One region of the Streptomyces sp. TRD_SC_5 genome, then DNA from elsewhere that is predicted to be linked to it. Evidence: riboswitches for the same ligand, from Rfam matches in the RefSeq annotation. Region 1 holds a riboswitch; each other region holds the start of a gene.
The links. Region 1 has a riboswitch for cyclic di-AMP ahead of AC1P0E_RS20575 (transglycosylase family protein). Riboswitches for the same ligand answer to the same signal wherever they lie in the genome.
Positions count from the first base shown of each region.

Region 2: another riboswitch for cyclic di-AMP. It lies ahead of AC1P0E_RS29465 (M23 family metallopeptidase); the one in region 1 lies ahead of AC1P0E_RS20575 (transglycosylase family protein).
Region 3: another riboswitch for cyclic di-AMP. It lies ahead of AC1P0E_RS13000 (C40 family peptidase); the one in region 1 lies ahead of AC1P0E_RS20575 (transglycosylase family protein).

Region 1 covers NZ_JBWZZS010000001.1:4,440,124-4,443,975, forward strand. The annotation lists gene AC1P0E_RS20570 (transglycosylase family protein) at 1-353, shown strand, start outside; cyclic di-AMP (ydaO/yuaA leader) riboswitch at 622-799, shown strand; gene AC1P0E_RS20575 (transglycosylase family protein) at 803-1,504, shown strand; gene eno (phosphopyruvate hydratase) at 1,787-3,079, shown strand; gene AC1P0E_RS20585 (FtsB family cell division protein) at 3,263-3,742, shown strand; gene AC1P0E_RS20590 (DUF501 domain-containing protein) at 3,782-3,852, shown strand, end outside.
Region 2 covers NZ_JBWZZS010000001.1:6,439,654-6,443,505, forward strand. The annotation lists gene AC1P0E_RS29445 (aspartate aminotransferase family protein) at 1-208, shown strand, start outside; gene AC1P0E_RS29450 (helix-turn-helix domain-containing protein) at 267-869, shown strand; gene AC1P0E_RS29455 (DUF6126 family protein) at 871-1,023, shown strand; gene AC1P0E_RS29460 (tyrosine-protein phosphatase) at 1,073-1,897, opposite strand; cyclic di-AMP (ydaO/yuaA leader) riboswitch at 2,345-2,517, shown strand; gene AC1P0E_RS29465 (M23 family metallopeptidase) at 2,520-3,446, shown strand; gene AC1P0E_RS29470 (SGNH/GDSL hydrolase family protein) at 3,666-3,852, shown strand, end outside.
Region 3 covers NZ_JBWZZS010000001.1:2,832,014-2,835,865, forward strand. The annotation lists gene AC1P0E_RS12990 (M23 family metallopeptidase) at 1-51, shown strand, start outside; gene pcrA (DNA helicase PcrA) at 137-2,596, opposite strand; cyclic di-AMP (ydaO/yuaA leader) riboswitch at 2,941-3,106, shown strand; gene AC1P0E_RS13000 (C40 family peptidase) at 3,114-3,852, shown strand, end outside.

The sequences.
Region 1 (3,852 bases):
CGTCCAAGGCCCCCGCGCCGCCCGCCGTCGAGGAGGGCGCCCCCAAGGGCAAGCACCGCGGCGAAGGGGCCCGGGAAAGCGACGCTGCCGCATCCGGCGAATCGGGTATCGAGCGCGAATCGGCTCGTCATGCCTCCCGAGGTGACGGACCGACACGTGAGGCCGCCGAGGCGGAGGGTGCCGACGAGGCGGGTGAGGGCAGCTACACCGTCCGCGCCGGCGACAACCTCTGGGCCATCGCCGACGCGCACGACGTACAGGGCGGCTGGACCGCGCTCTACGCCGCGAACGAGAAGGCCGTAGGGTCCGACCCCGACCACATCGTCCCTGGACAGAGCCTCGATCTGGGCTGATTTCGGGGGGTAGTTCGGGCCACTATGTCCGGATTGAAGCAAGTGAGACAAGGGTCTCTTTGCCTCAACTCGCGCCCCCGGCCCGGACAGTCCCACCCCGCCGCCCCTGACCTGCACGGATGAGGGCGGGATGGAGGCGGAGAAGGGCGATATCTCCCTGATGAGCCTTTTTGAACATCAAGGGCTCATGTGTTTACCGTCGAACCGCTCGCCACCGCGGGCCCCGTCGACCGTCACGCCGAATCCTGCCGGCGGCCGGGGGGAACTGACGCGTAAAGCGCCGTAGGCAGGAGCGGGGGACCCAGGTAGGCCGCCGGGCCCGGACGTCGGAAGACGAACGGAACCGGCTTGGGGTTAAGCCGCGCGACGCAGGTACAGGTCGCGCGCCGGGCACTCACTGAGCCCGAACCCGACAGCTCACCTCGTAGGCGTCGGTGAGGAGATGTCGCATGCTGTTTTCCAGCAACGCCAAGCACCGTCGCCCGTCCAAGGCCACTCGGTTCGCCGCGCTCGCCGGTATCGCCGGCGCCGCTGTCGCCGTCCCGCTGATGGGTGCGACCTCGGCCTCCGCAGCCTCCGTCGAGACCTGGGACGCTGTCGCCCAGTGCGAGTCCGGCGGCAACTGGTCCATCAACACGGGCAACGGCTACTACGGCGGCCTGCAGTTCTCCGCTTCCAGCTGGGCCGCCGCCGGCGGCACGCAGTACGCCCAGACCGCCGACAAGGCCTCCAAGGCGCAGCAGATCGCCACCGCCGAGAAGCTTCTCGACATTCAGGGCCCTGGCGCCTGGGCCTGCGCCGGTGCCGGCGGCCTGACCAACGACGGTGTCGACCCGGGTGTCGACACCTCCGGCTCCTCGGAGAAGAAGCAGGAGCAGGCCGCCCCGCGCGCCGCCGAGCAGCCCGCCTCCCGCAGCGAGGTCCGCTCCGAGCCCAAGGCCCAGCCCAAGGCCGAGACCGCGAAGCCCGCCGCCCCCGTCAAGATCGAGAAGGGCGACGGCGAGTACAAGGTCAAGTCCGGCGACACCCTCGGCAAGATCGCCGACGCGAAGAAGGTCAAGGGCGGCTGGGAGAAGCTCTTCGAGCTGAACAAGGACATCGTCAGCGACGCCGATGTCATCTACCCGGGCCAGCAGCTGCACCTCGGCTGATCCTGCCCGCGACACCCAGAGCACCCCGGTCCGGCGCGATTCCCCCGTACGCGCCGGGCCGGGGTTTTGTCGTCACCGCGTTGCTGGGCTACATGCGTTACTGCCCAGTAATCCCAGTACGTCGCAACTTTCACGAAGACATACGTCCGCTATTGCGGGTATTCGGACCTCTTCTTGTCCCAGGGGGCGGGCGAACGGCCGATCGATGCTCCCGAGCCGGTTAGGCTCTTGGCGCAAGGCCAAAGTGACCCTGCACCCCATAGCGTCACATCCCAGAAGGAGATGCTCGTGCCGTCCATCGACGTCGTCGTAGCCCGGGAAATCCTGGACTCCCGAGGCAATCCCACGGTCGAGGTCGAGGTCGGCCTCGACGACGGCAGCACCGGTCGTGCTGCTGTTCCGTCCGGTGCCTCCACCGGAGCGTTCGAGGCCATCGAGCTTCGCGACGGTGACCCGAACCGCTACCAGGGCAAGGGTGTCGAGAAGGCCGTCCTCGCCGTCATCGAGCAGATCGGCCCGGAGCTCGTCGGTTACGACGCCACCGAGCAGCGCCTGATCGACCAGGCCATGTTCGACCTGGACGCCACCGAGAACAAGGCGTCCCTCGGCGCCAACGCCATCCTCGGTGTCTCCCTCGCCGTCGCGCACGCCGCCTCCGAGGCGTCGGACCTGCCGCTCTTCCGCTACCTCGGCGGCCCGAACGCGCACCTGCTGCCCGTCCCGATGATGAACATCCTCAACGGTGGGTCGCACGCCGACTCCAACGTCGACATCCAGGAGTTCATGATCGCGCCGATCGGCGCCGAGTCGTTCTCCGAGGCCCTGCGCTGGGGCACGGAGGTCTACCACACCCTCAAGTCCGTCCTGAAGTCCAAGGGCCTGTCCACCGGCCTCGGCGACGAGGGCGGCTTCGCCCCGAACCTGGACTCCAACCGCGCCGCGCTCGACCTCATCCTCGAGGCCGTCAAGCAGGCCGGTTACATCCCGGGCGAGCAGATCGCGCTCGCGCTCGACGTCGCCGCGTCCGAGTTCTACAAGGACGGCTCGTACGAGTTCGAGGGCAAGTCCCGCTCGGCCGCCGAGATGACGGAGTACTACGAGGAGCTCGTGGCGGCGTACCCGCTCGTCTCCATCGAGGACCCGCTCTACGAGGACGACTGGGCCGGCTGGAAGGCGCTCACCGACAAGCTGGGCACCAAGGTCCAGATCGTCGGCGACGACCTCTTCGTCACCAACCCGGAGCGTCTGGCGCGCGGCATCGAGGAAGGCGCCGCCAACTCGCTGCTCGTGAAGGTCAACCAGATCGGTTCGCTGACCGAGACCCTGGACGCCGTCGAGCTGGCGCAGCGCAACGGCTTCAAGTGCATGATGTCGCACCGCTCCGGTGAGACCGAGGACGTCACCATCGCCGACCTCGCCGTCGCCACCAACTGCGGCCAGATCAAGACCGGCGCCCCGGCCCGCTCCGAGCGCGTCGCCAAGTACAACCAGCTGCTGCGCATCGAGGAGATCCTCGACGACGCGGCGGTGTACGCGGGCCGTTCCGCCTTCCCGCGGTTTCGCTCTGCGAACTGATTGGGCACAGCGCTCTGCGAACTGATCAGGCACAGCGCTCTGCGAACTGATCAGGCACAGCGCTCTGCGAACTGATAGGCACAGCAAGGCGTAACAGCACAGCCAGTCGTACGTACGTCCCCGGCCGCGGTCCCGTACCGTGTCCGGGGACGTACGTGCGTAACGGCAGGGGAGGCGGGAGACATGGCCGGGAAGGACCGGGACCGGTTCTCCACCACGACCAGGCTGCGGCTGCTCGGCGAACAGACCGCCGCCCGTGTCTACCGCTCGCAGACGCGCCGTCAGGCCCGCCGCTCCCGGCTCACCGGCCGGGCCGCGCTGCTCGTCCTGGTCCTGTGCTCGCTGATCGTGGCCCTCGCCTACCCGATGCGTCAGTACGTGTCGCAGCGCGGCGAGATCGCCGACGAGCAGCGGAAGATGCGGGAGGCCGGCCGGCGCGTCGAGGAGCTGCGCGACGAGAAGGCCCGGCTCAAGGACGACGCGTACATCGAGCGCCTCGCCCGCGAGCACCTTCACCTCGTGCGGCCGGGGGAGACGGGCTTCACCGTCTACGACCCGGGCGCCCGCGACAAGCGCCGCGACGACCAGGGCGGCGCCGACCGTCCCTGGTACAGCAACCTTTGGGACGGCGTCGACAAGGCCGACCGCACGGGCAACCAGTAATCACCAGTCACCACCGAACACGAAGGCACGAACGCACGCATGGACGCCGCACCCCCGACCACCCCGCGCACCGAGCCCACCGAGGCGGACATCGACGCGTTCAAGCAGCA
Region 2 (3,852 bases), 2.0 Mb from region 1:
GCTGCTCCAGAAGCACCGGATTCTCACGCAGGTCTCCGGCGATCACCTCGAAGTGATCAAGCTGATTCCGCCGCTGATCGTGGGCGAGAGGGAGGTGGACCGGTTCGTCGGCGCTTTCACTGCCGTGATGGACGACGCGCACAGCGGCGGCGGTCTGATGTGGGACTTCGGCAAAACACTGGTGAAGCAGGCGGTCGCCAACCGGTGATTTTGCCTCAGAGGCAAATTACTTGCCTCACGGGCAATCCCTCTGGCCCAATGGCGGCATGACATCCCGCCCCGAAGAGCCGCCCGCAGGAGCGCTGCCCCCGGTCGCCCCGCGACTGCGCGACCTGCGCCGGCACAGCGGCCTCACGCTGGAGGCGGCCGCCCGCCGCGCCGGGCTCTCGCCCGCGCACCTGTCCCGCCTGGAGACGGGACAGCGCCGGCCGTCGCTGCCGATGCTGCTCGCGCTGGCCCGTGTCTACGGTACGACGGTGTCCGCGCTCCTCGGCGAGACCCCGGGCGACCGGGACGCCGTACTGCGCGCGGACGAGAGCGAGGCACGGGAGGCCGACGGCTGGACGTACCACCGGGCGGGCGGCTCGGGGCGCGCCATGCAGGCGCTGCGGGTGCATGTCCCCTACGGCGCTCAAGGGGACCTGGTGCGCGTCCATCCGGGCGAGGAGTGGCTGTACGTCCTGTCGGGGCGGCTGCGACTGGTGCTCGGCGAGAGCGTCCACCGCCTCGATGCCGGGGGCAGCGCGCATTTCGACTCGCTGACCCCGCACCGCATCGCGGCCGCCGGCCCGGCCGGGGCCGACCTGCTGTTCGTTCCCACCTTGCTGCAGAGCGCCACCGGCGGCCTGTGCCTGCCCCAGGAGACCTGACATGCCGCAGCCCGAAGAGAAGACCACCGTTCGCCGCTTCGCGGAGGACAAGATCCCCAGGGGCCTGGCGGTCCGCGTCTTCGTGTACGTCGTCGCGGGCCACCTCTTCGCGGCCTTCGTCTACCTGCTCTTCACGCTCGGCGGCCAGCGCTGATCTTGCGGCCGACGCCGGTACTCGCGGCCGACACCGGTACTCGATGTGATCAGCTCTTGTCGAGCAGGCGCGTCCGCAGCCGCTCCCGGGTCTCCGGAGTGATGCCCAGCCCCTCCGCGAGGTAGCGGTCGGTGGTGCCCCAGATCTCCTCGATCGTCTCGAAGGCGGCGTTCAGATACTCCGCGCGGGCCTCGAAAAGCGGGCTGAGCAGCTCCATGACCTCGGGTGACATCCCGGCCGACGAGTTGTCGCTGCGGCGCACCTTGTAGCGGCGGTGCGGGTCGTTCGACTTCAGGTAGTCGGCCTCGATGGCCTCGCGCTCCACGCCGACCGCCAGCAGGGCCACCGCTATGGACAGGCCCGCCCGGTCCTTGCCCGCCGCGCAGTGCATGAGCGCGGGGACGGCTTCCTCGGCGAGAGCGTGCAGCACCTGGCTGTGCTCGGCCGTACGCTCCTTGATGATCACGCGGTACGTCGCCGACATCCGGTCCGCGGCCTTGCCGTCCGAGAGGATCTCGCGCAGCTCGTCGAGGTTCCCGTCGCGGACCATCTTCCAGAACACGGCGCCGTCGGCCGGGTCCGTCAATGGCAGGTTGACATTGCGCACCCCCGGCAGCTCGATGTCCGGGCCTTCCAGTTGCTGGTCCGCCTCGTTGCGGAAGTCGAAGATCGTGTGGAGGCCCAGCGAACCCAGGAACGCCGCGTCGGCGGCGGTGGCGTGCGCCAGGTGACCGCTGCGGAAGAGGACTCCGTGCCGTACCCGCCGCCCGTCCACCGTCGGCAGGCCGCCCACATCACGGAAGTTGCGCACGGCGGCAAGCTCGGGCTCCTGCTCGGGCTCTGTCGACGGGACCTGCGGCAGCTGCTGTGTCACGTGGGCTCCTGAAGTCTGCCGTCGGCGCTGCTCGCCGACTTCGGCGCGTTTCGACGATACGACATGGGTTCGTTGGGCAACCATCTCGGCCGACCCGGCGCGGCCTGTCGTGGAGTCGCCTGCTCTTACCGCTACAGGATGGGGCGTAAGTGATTGTTCGGGTGAAACGGACTATGTCCTGCTAACTCCCCTTGTAGGTACGGGAAATGGTGAGACCGCTGGTGAGCAGGATCATATTCGTGACGGTGCGTGGCGAAGCGCCGTGGGTAAATACCAGTTCACAGGCGGGGCCCAAAGATCCGTAATCCACAGAGGGTGACGGGAATTGCGTCATGAATTCTTGTGGGGCGACGGCGGAGTGAATGGACTGGCTTGTACGGGGGAGCCGCGTCGGCTTACGGTCACCGTCAATCCGGGTGGACCGCCGAATCCTGCCACCTCCCGGAATCCGCACCCACACTCACTCACGCGTGGCAGGAGCGGGGGACCCAGGTAAGTACGCCGGTCATCCGGATGTTCCACGTCCGGACCGGCTTTGGGGTTAAGTCGCGCAACAGCGCGGCCGGGCATCTCCAGCCCGAACCCGACAGCTCACCTCGTAGGCGCCGGAGAGGAATGTTCCATGCCCGCAAAGGGTAAGCACCGCCGCCCGAGGTCCAACTCGCTCACGCGCGGATTCGCCGCCGCCGGAACGGGCGGGGCAGTACTCGCACTTCCCCTCATCGCCGCCACCGGCGCGAACGCCGCGGAGAAGGCGGCCCCGGCTGCCGCGTCCGCCGGCCAGGCCGCCGCTTCGGACGTTGCCAAGAAGGCGACGCCCAAGAAGAAGACCAGCACCAAGACCTACGCCGTGGTCGCCGGCGACTACCTGTCCAAGATCGCCGACGAGCAGGACGTGCGCGGCGGCTGGCAGAAGCTGTACGACGACAACCGTGAGGTTGTCGGCGGCAACCCCTCGCTGATCCTGCCCGGCATGAAGCTGACCATCGGCGCGAAGGCGGCGGCGCCCGCGAAGGCCGCACCCGCGAAGCCGGCGCAGCCGGCGGCCAAGGCGCCCGCGCCCGCCGCCCCGAAGGCCGAGCCCAAGGCCGAGGTCAAGGCCGAGGTCGAGAAGCCCGCCCCCGCCGCCGCGCAGAGCACCGGATCCGGCTTCACCGCCCCGGTCTCCGCGGGCGTCACCACCCCGTACCGCGCCGCCGGCGGCAGCTGGTCCAGCGGCTACCACACGGGCGTCGACTTCTCCGCGTCCAGCGGTACCCCGGTCAAGGCGGTCGGCTCCGGCACCGTCGTCTCCGCGGGCTGGAGCGGGTCGTACGGCAACGAGGTCGTCATCAAGCACGACGACGGCCGGTACTCGCAGTACGCCCACCTGTCCTCGCTGTCCGTCTCCTCCGGCCAGAGCGTCGGCGGCGGCACCCAGATAGGCCTCTCCGGCAGCACGGGCAACTCCACCGGCCCGCACCTGCACTTCGAAATCCGCACCGGCCCGAGCTACGGCTCGGACGTCGACCCGCTGGCCTACCTGCGCGGCCACGGCGTCACTGTCTGATCCGTCTGGTCGGTCAGGTCCGCCTGGTCCGTCTGGTCCGTCCTGAACGACGCTCCCGTACGCCCCCTTTTGCTGCCACGCCCGGCGGCAAAAGGGGGCGTACGTGCGTTTCGGGTCTATTCCGGATTGGGTGAATCTTGACCGGTGTCATATGTCACGCCGCGTCAACCCCTCCCTACGGTGGCGTAGGTCACTCGCTCCAGTGAAGGATGTGCCGACGTGGCAGACGATTCGAGATCATTCAGTACAGGCACCATCGGGTCGTACGCGGCGATCGGCGACAGCTTCACCGAAGGCGTCGGAGATCCCGGACCCGACGGTGCGTTCATCGGCTGGGCCGACCGGCTCGCCGTACTCCTCGACGACCGCGTCCCCGAGCACACGTTCCGCTACGCCAACCTCGCCG
Region 3 (3,852 bases), 1.6 Mb from region 1:
GCGATCGACCCCCTGCCGTGGCTCCGCAGCCACGGCCTCAGCCCGACGTAAAGCCGCGGACGTAAAAGCTGCTGACCTAAAAAGCCGCTGACCTAAAAAGCCGCCGACGTACAGCAGCAGCCCGGCGAAGAAGCCGCTACAGCTTCTCGACCGGCGCGTACCGCAGCAGCAGCTTCTTCGGCCGCTCGTCGCCGAAGTCGATCGTCGCCTGCGCGTCCGATCCGGTCCCCGTCACCGTCATCACGGTGCCGAGCCCGAACTGGTCGTGCGTGACCCGGTCCCCGACCGACAGCGCGACCACCGGCTTGTCCGACGTCCGCCGCGTGGCGAATCCCGAAGCGCCGCCGCCCCCGCCTCGCGAGCGCGAGGCCAGCGAGGACGACAGCGACGAAGCGACACCCGACACCGGCCCGGCCGGCGCCTGCGCGCCCTTGCGCTTCCAGGTCAGGTACGTGTCCGGGATCTCCTCCAGGAACCGCGACGGCGGGTTGTACGACGGCTGCCCCCACGCACTGCGCATCGACGCGCGCGTCAGATAGAGCCGCTCGCGGGCGCGCGTGATGCCGACGTACGCGAGCCGCCGCTCCTCCTCGAGCTCCTTGGTCTGGCCGAGCGCGCGCATGTGCGGGAAGACGCCGTCCTCCATGCCCGTCAGGAACACCACAGGGAACTCCAGCCCCTTCGCGGTGTGCAGGGTCATCAGCGTGATGACGCCCGACCCGTCCTCGTCCTCATCGGGAATCTGGTCGGAGTCGGCGACGAGCGCGACCTTCTCCAGGAATTCGGCCAGCGTCCCGGGCTCGTCGCCCTCCCGCTCCTGCTCGAACTCCAGGGCGACGGCGGCGAGCTCCTGAAGGTTCTCGATGCGCGTCTCGTCCTGCGGGTCGGTCGACGCCTGCAACTCGGCGAGGTAGCCGGTCCGCTCGAAGACGGCCTCAAGCACGGTCGCGGGCCCGGCGCCCGACTCGACGATCGTACGGAGCTCCTCCATCAGCGTGTTGAAGCGCTTCACGGCGTTCGCCGAGCGGGCCGCCATGCCGTACGCCTCGTCCACGCGCCGCAGCGCCTGCGGGAAGCTGATCTTCTCGCGCAGCGACAGCGCGTCGATCATCGCCTCGGCCCGGTCGCCGATGCCCCTCTTCGGTACGTTCAGGATGCGGCGCAGCGGAACGGTGTCCTCGGGGTTCGCCAGGACGCGCAAGTACGCCAGCACGTCCCGGACCTCCTTGCGCTCGTAGAAGCGCACGCCGCCGACGACCTTGTAGGGCAGCCCGACGCGGATGAAGATCTCTTCGAAGACACGGGACTGGGCGTTCGTACGGTAGAAGATGGCGACGTCGCCGGCCTTCGCGTCGCCCGCGTCCGTCAGCCGGTCGATCTCCTCGGCGACGAACTGCGCCTCGTCGTGCTCGGTGTCCGCGACGTAGCCGGTGATCAGCGAGCCGGCGCCGGCGTCCGTCCACAGGTTCTTCGGCCGACGGTTCTCATTGCGCTCGATGACGGCGTTGGCCGCGGTGAGGATGGTCTGCGTCGAGCGGTAGTTCTGCTCCAGCAGGATCGTCTTCGCGTCGGGGTAGTCCTCCTCGAACTGGAGGATGTTGCGGATGGTGGCACCGCGGAAGGCGTAGATCGACTGGTCGGCGTCACCCACGACGCACAGCTCGGCCGGGGCGTGCTCGGCACCGGACGGGCCCACCAGTTCGCGTACGAGCGTGTACTGAGCGTGGTTGGTGTCCTGGTACTCGTCGACCATGACGTGACGGAAGCGCATCCGGTAGTGCTCGGCGACGTCCGGGAACGCCTGGAGCAGGTGCACCGTGGTCATGATGATGTCGTCGAAGTCCAGGGCGTTGGCCTCGCGCAGCCGCGCCTGGTACATCGCGTACGCCTGCGCCAGCGTCTTGTCGAAGCCGTCGGCGGCCTGGCCGGCGAAGGTCTCTTCGTCTATCAGCTCGTTCTTCAGGTTCGAGACCTTGGCGCTGAAGGCCTTCGGCGGGAAGCGCTTCGGATCGAGGTCCAGATCGCGGCAGACGAGCGCCATCAGACGCTTCGAGTCGGCGGCGTCGTAGATCGAGAACGAGGACGTGAAGCCGAGCTTCTTCGACTCGCGGCGCAGGATGCGCACGCAGGCGCTGTGGAAGGTGGAGACCCACATGTGGCCGGCGCGCGGGCCGACGAGCTGCTCCACGCGCTCCTTCATCTCGCCCGCGGCCTTGTTGGTGAAGGTGATCGCGAGGATCTGGCCGGGGTGCACACCCCGCTTGGCCAGCAGATACGCGATCCGGTGGGTCAGGACGCGGGTCTTGCCCGAGCCCGCGCCGGCCACGATGAGCAGCGGCGACCCGGCGTGCACGACGGCGGCGCGCTGCTCTTCGTTCAGCCCGTCGAGCAGCGCGGCGGCGTCCACGACGGGGCGCGGCGCACCGTCCCGGTAGTGCGAGTCCCTGGCCGGCGGGGGTACGTCGAAGGCTCCCCCGAAGAGGTCGTGCGGGACCTCCTCCGGGGCGTGGTCCTCGGGGGGCGGCGGGGCTGTGTCCTTTGCGTACTCCGAGTGCTGGAGGTCGGCCAGGAAGCTGTCGTCAAAGAGGCTGCTCATCGTCTACCAAGCTTAGGCGGGACCACCGACAGCCCGCCCCGGATTCTCCCGGCCCGCCGAGATCGGCACGGAGGAATCCCCGCGCCCCGCCGGCGCCCCGCACGCGCCCCGCCAGCGCCCCGCACGCCGGTGCACGTCAGTGCACTCGCAGCCCGACGAGTGTGACCTTGCGCACCCACTGCGACCCTCACCACCGCGCCCGCGTACCGCGCAACGGAACGAACTCGGCCAGGTCACGAAAACGTATCGGGCATATCGAACATCGGGCTTCCCAGCGGTCACAACTCTTGGCTAGCGTGCCGAGTCGGGCGGCTCGTACCCCAGCCGGCGAACAGCGCCGGAGCGGGCAGCCCACGCCGAATTCGGCCTGCCCGCACGGCAGTCCGGAACCGGGGACCCACACGCACCACCTGGGGTGAATCGGTCCGCATTCCCACGGACCGTAGGGCACCTTCCGTTTCTCCGCCCGAACCCGACAGCTAACCCGGTAGGCGGTCCACGGAAGGAGATGCCGGCCTTGGCGTCGCATCGCAAGCCGCGTACCCGGGTTACCCGTGTACGCACCACCGCACCCGCACTGGGTATCACGACAGCCGCCCTCGCCTCCGTCGGCCTGCTCGCCCAGACAGCGGGCGCGGCGCCCGCCGCGCCGACGGCTCCCAAGCCGACCGTCGAAGAGGTACAGAAGAAGGTCGACGACCTCTACCGGCAGGCCGGCACGGCCACGCAGAAGTACAACCTGGCCAAGGAAGCCACCGAGCAGCAGCGGAAGTCCGTGGACGGCCTGCTCGACGCCGTGGCCCAGCGCACCGAGAAGCTGAACGAGGCGCGGCGCAAGCTCGGCAATTACGCGGCCGCGCAGTACCGGTCGGGGTCGGTGACCCCGACCGCCGCGCTGCTCCTCGCGGACAGCCCGCAGGCGTACTTCGACCAGAACCGGCTGATGGACCGGATGACGGAACGCCAGAAGACGGACGTCACCGACTTCGAGAGGCAGCAGGCGGCGGCGTCGAAGAAGCGCGCCGAGGCGACACGGAGCCTGGAGAGCCTCACCGAGTCGCAGGCCTCCCTCAAGTCCTCGAAGCAGGACGTGCAGAAGAAGCTCGCGGAGGCGCGTGAGCTGCTGTCGCGGCTGACCGCGCAGGAGAAGGCGCGGCTGGCGGAACTGGAGAAGAAGCGGGAGGCGGAGGCGCGCCGCAAGGCCGAGGCGAAGGCCAAGGCGGAGGCCAAGGCGGAGGCGGAAGCCGAGGCGAAGC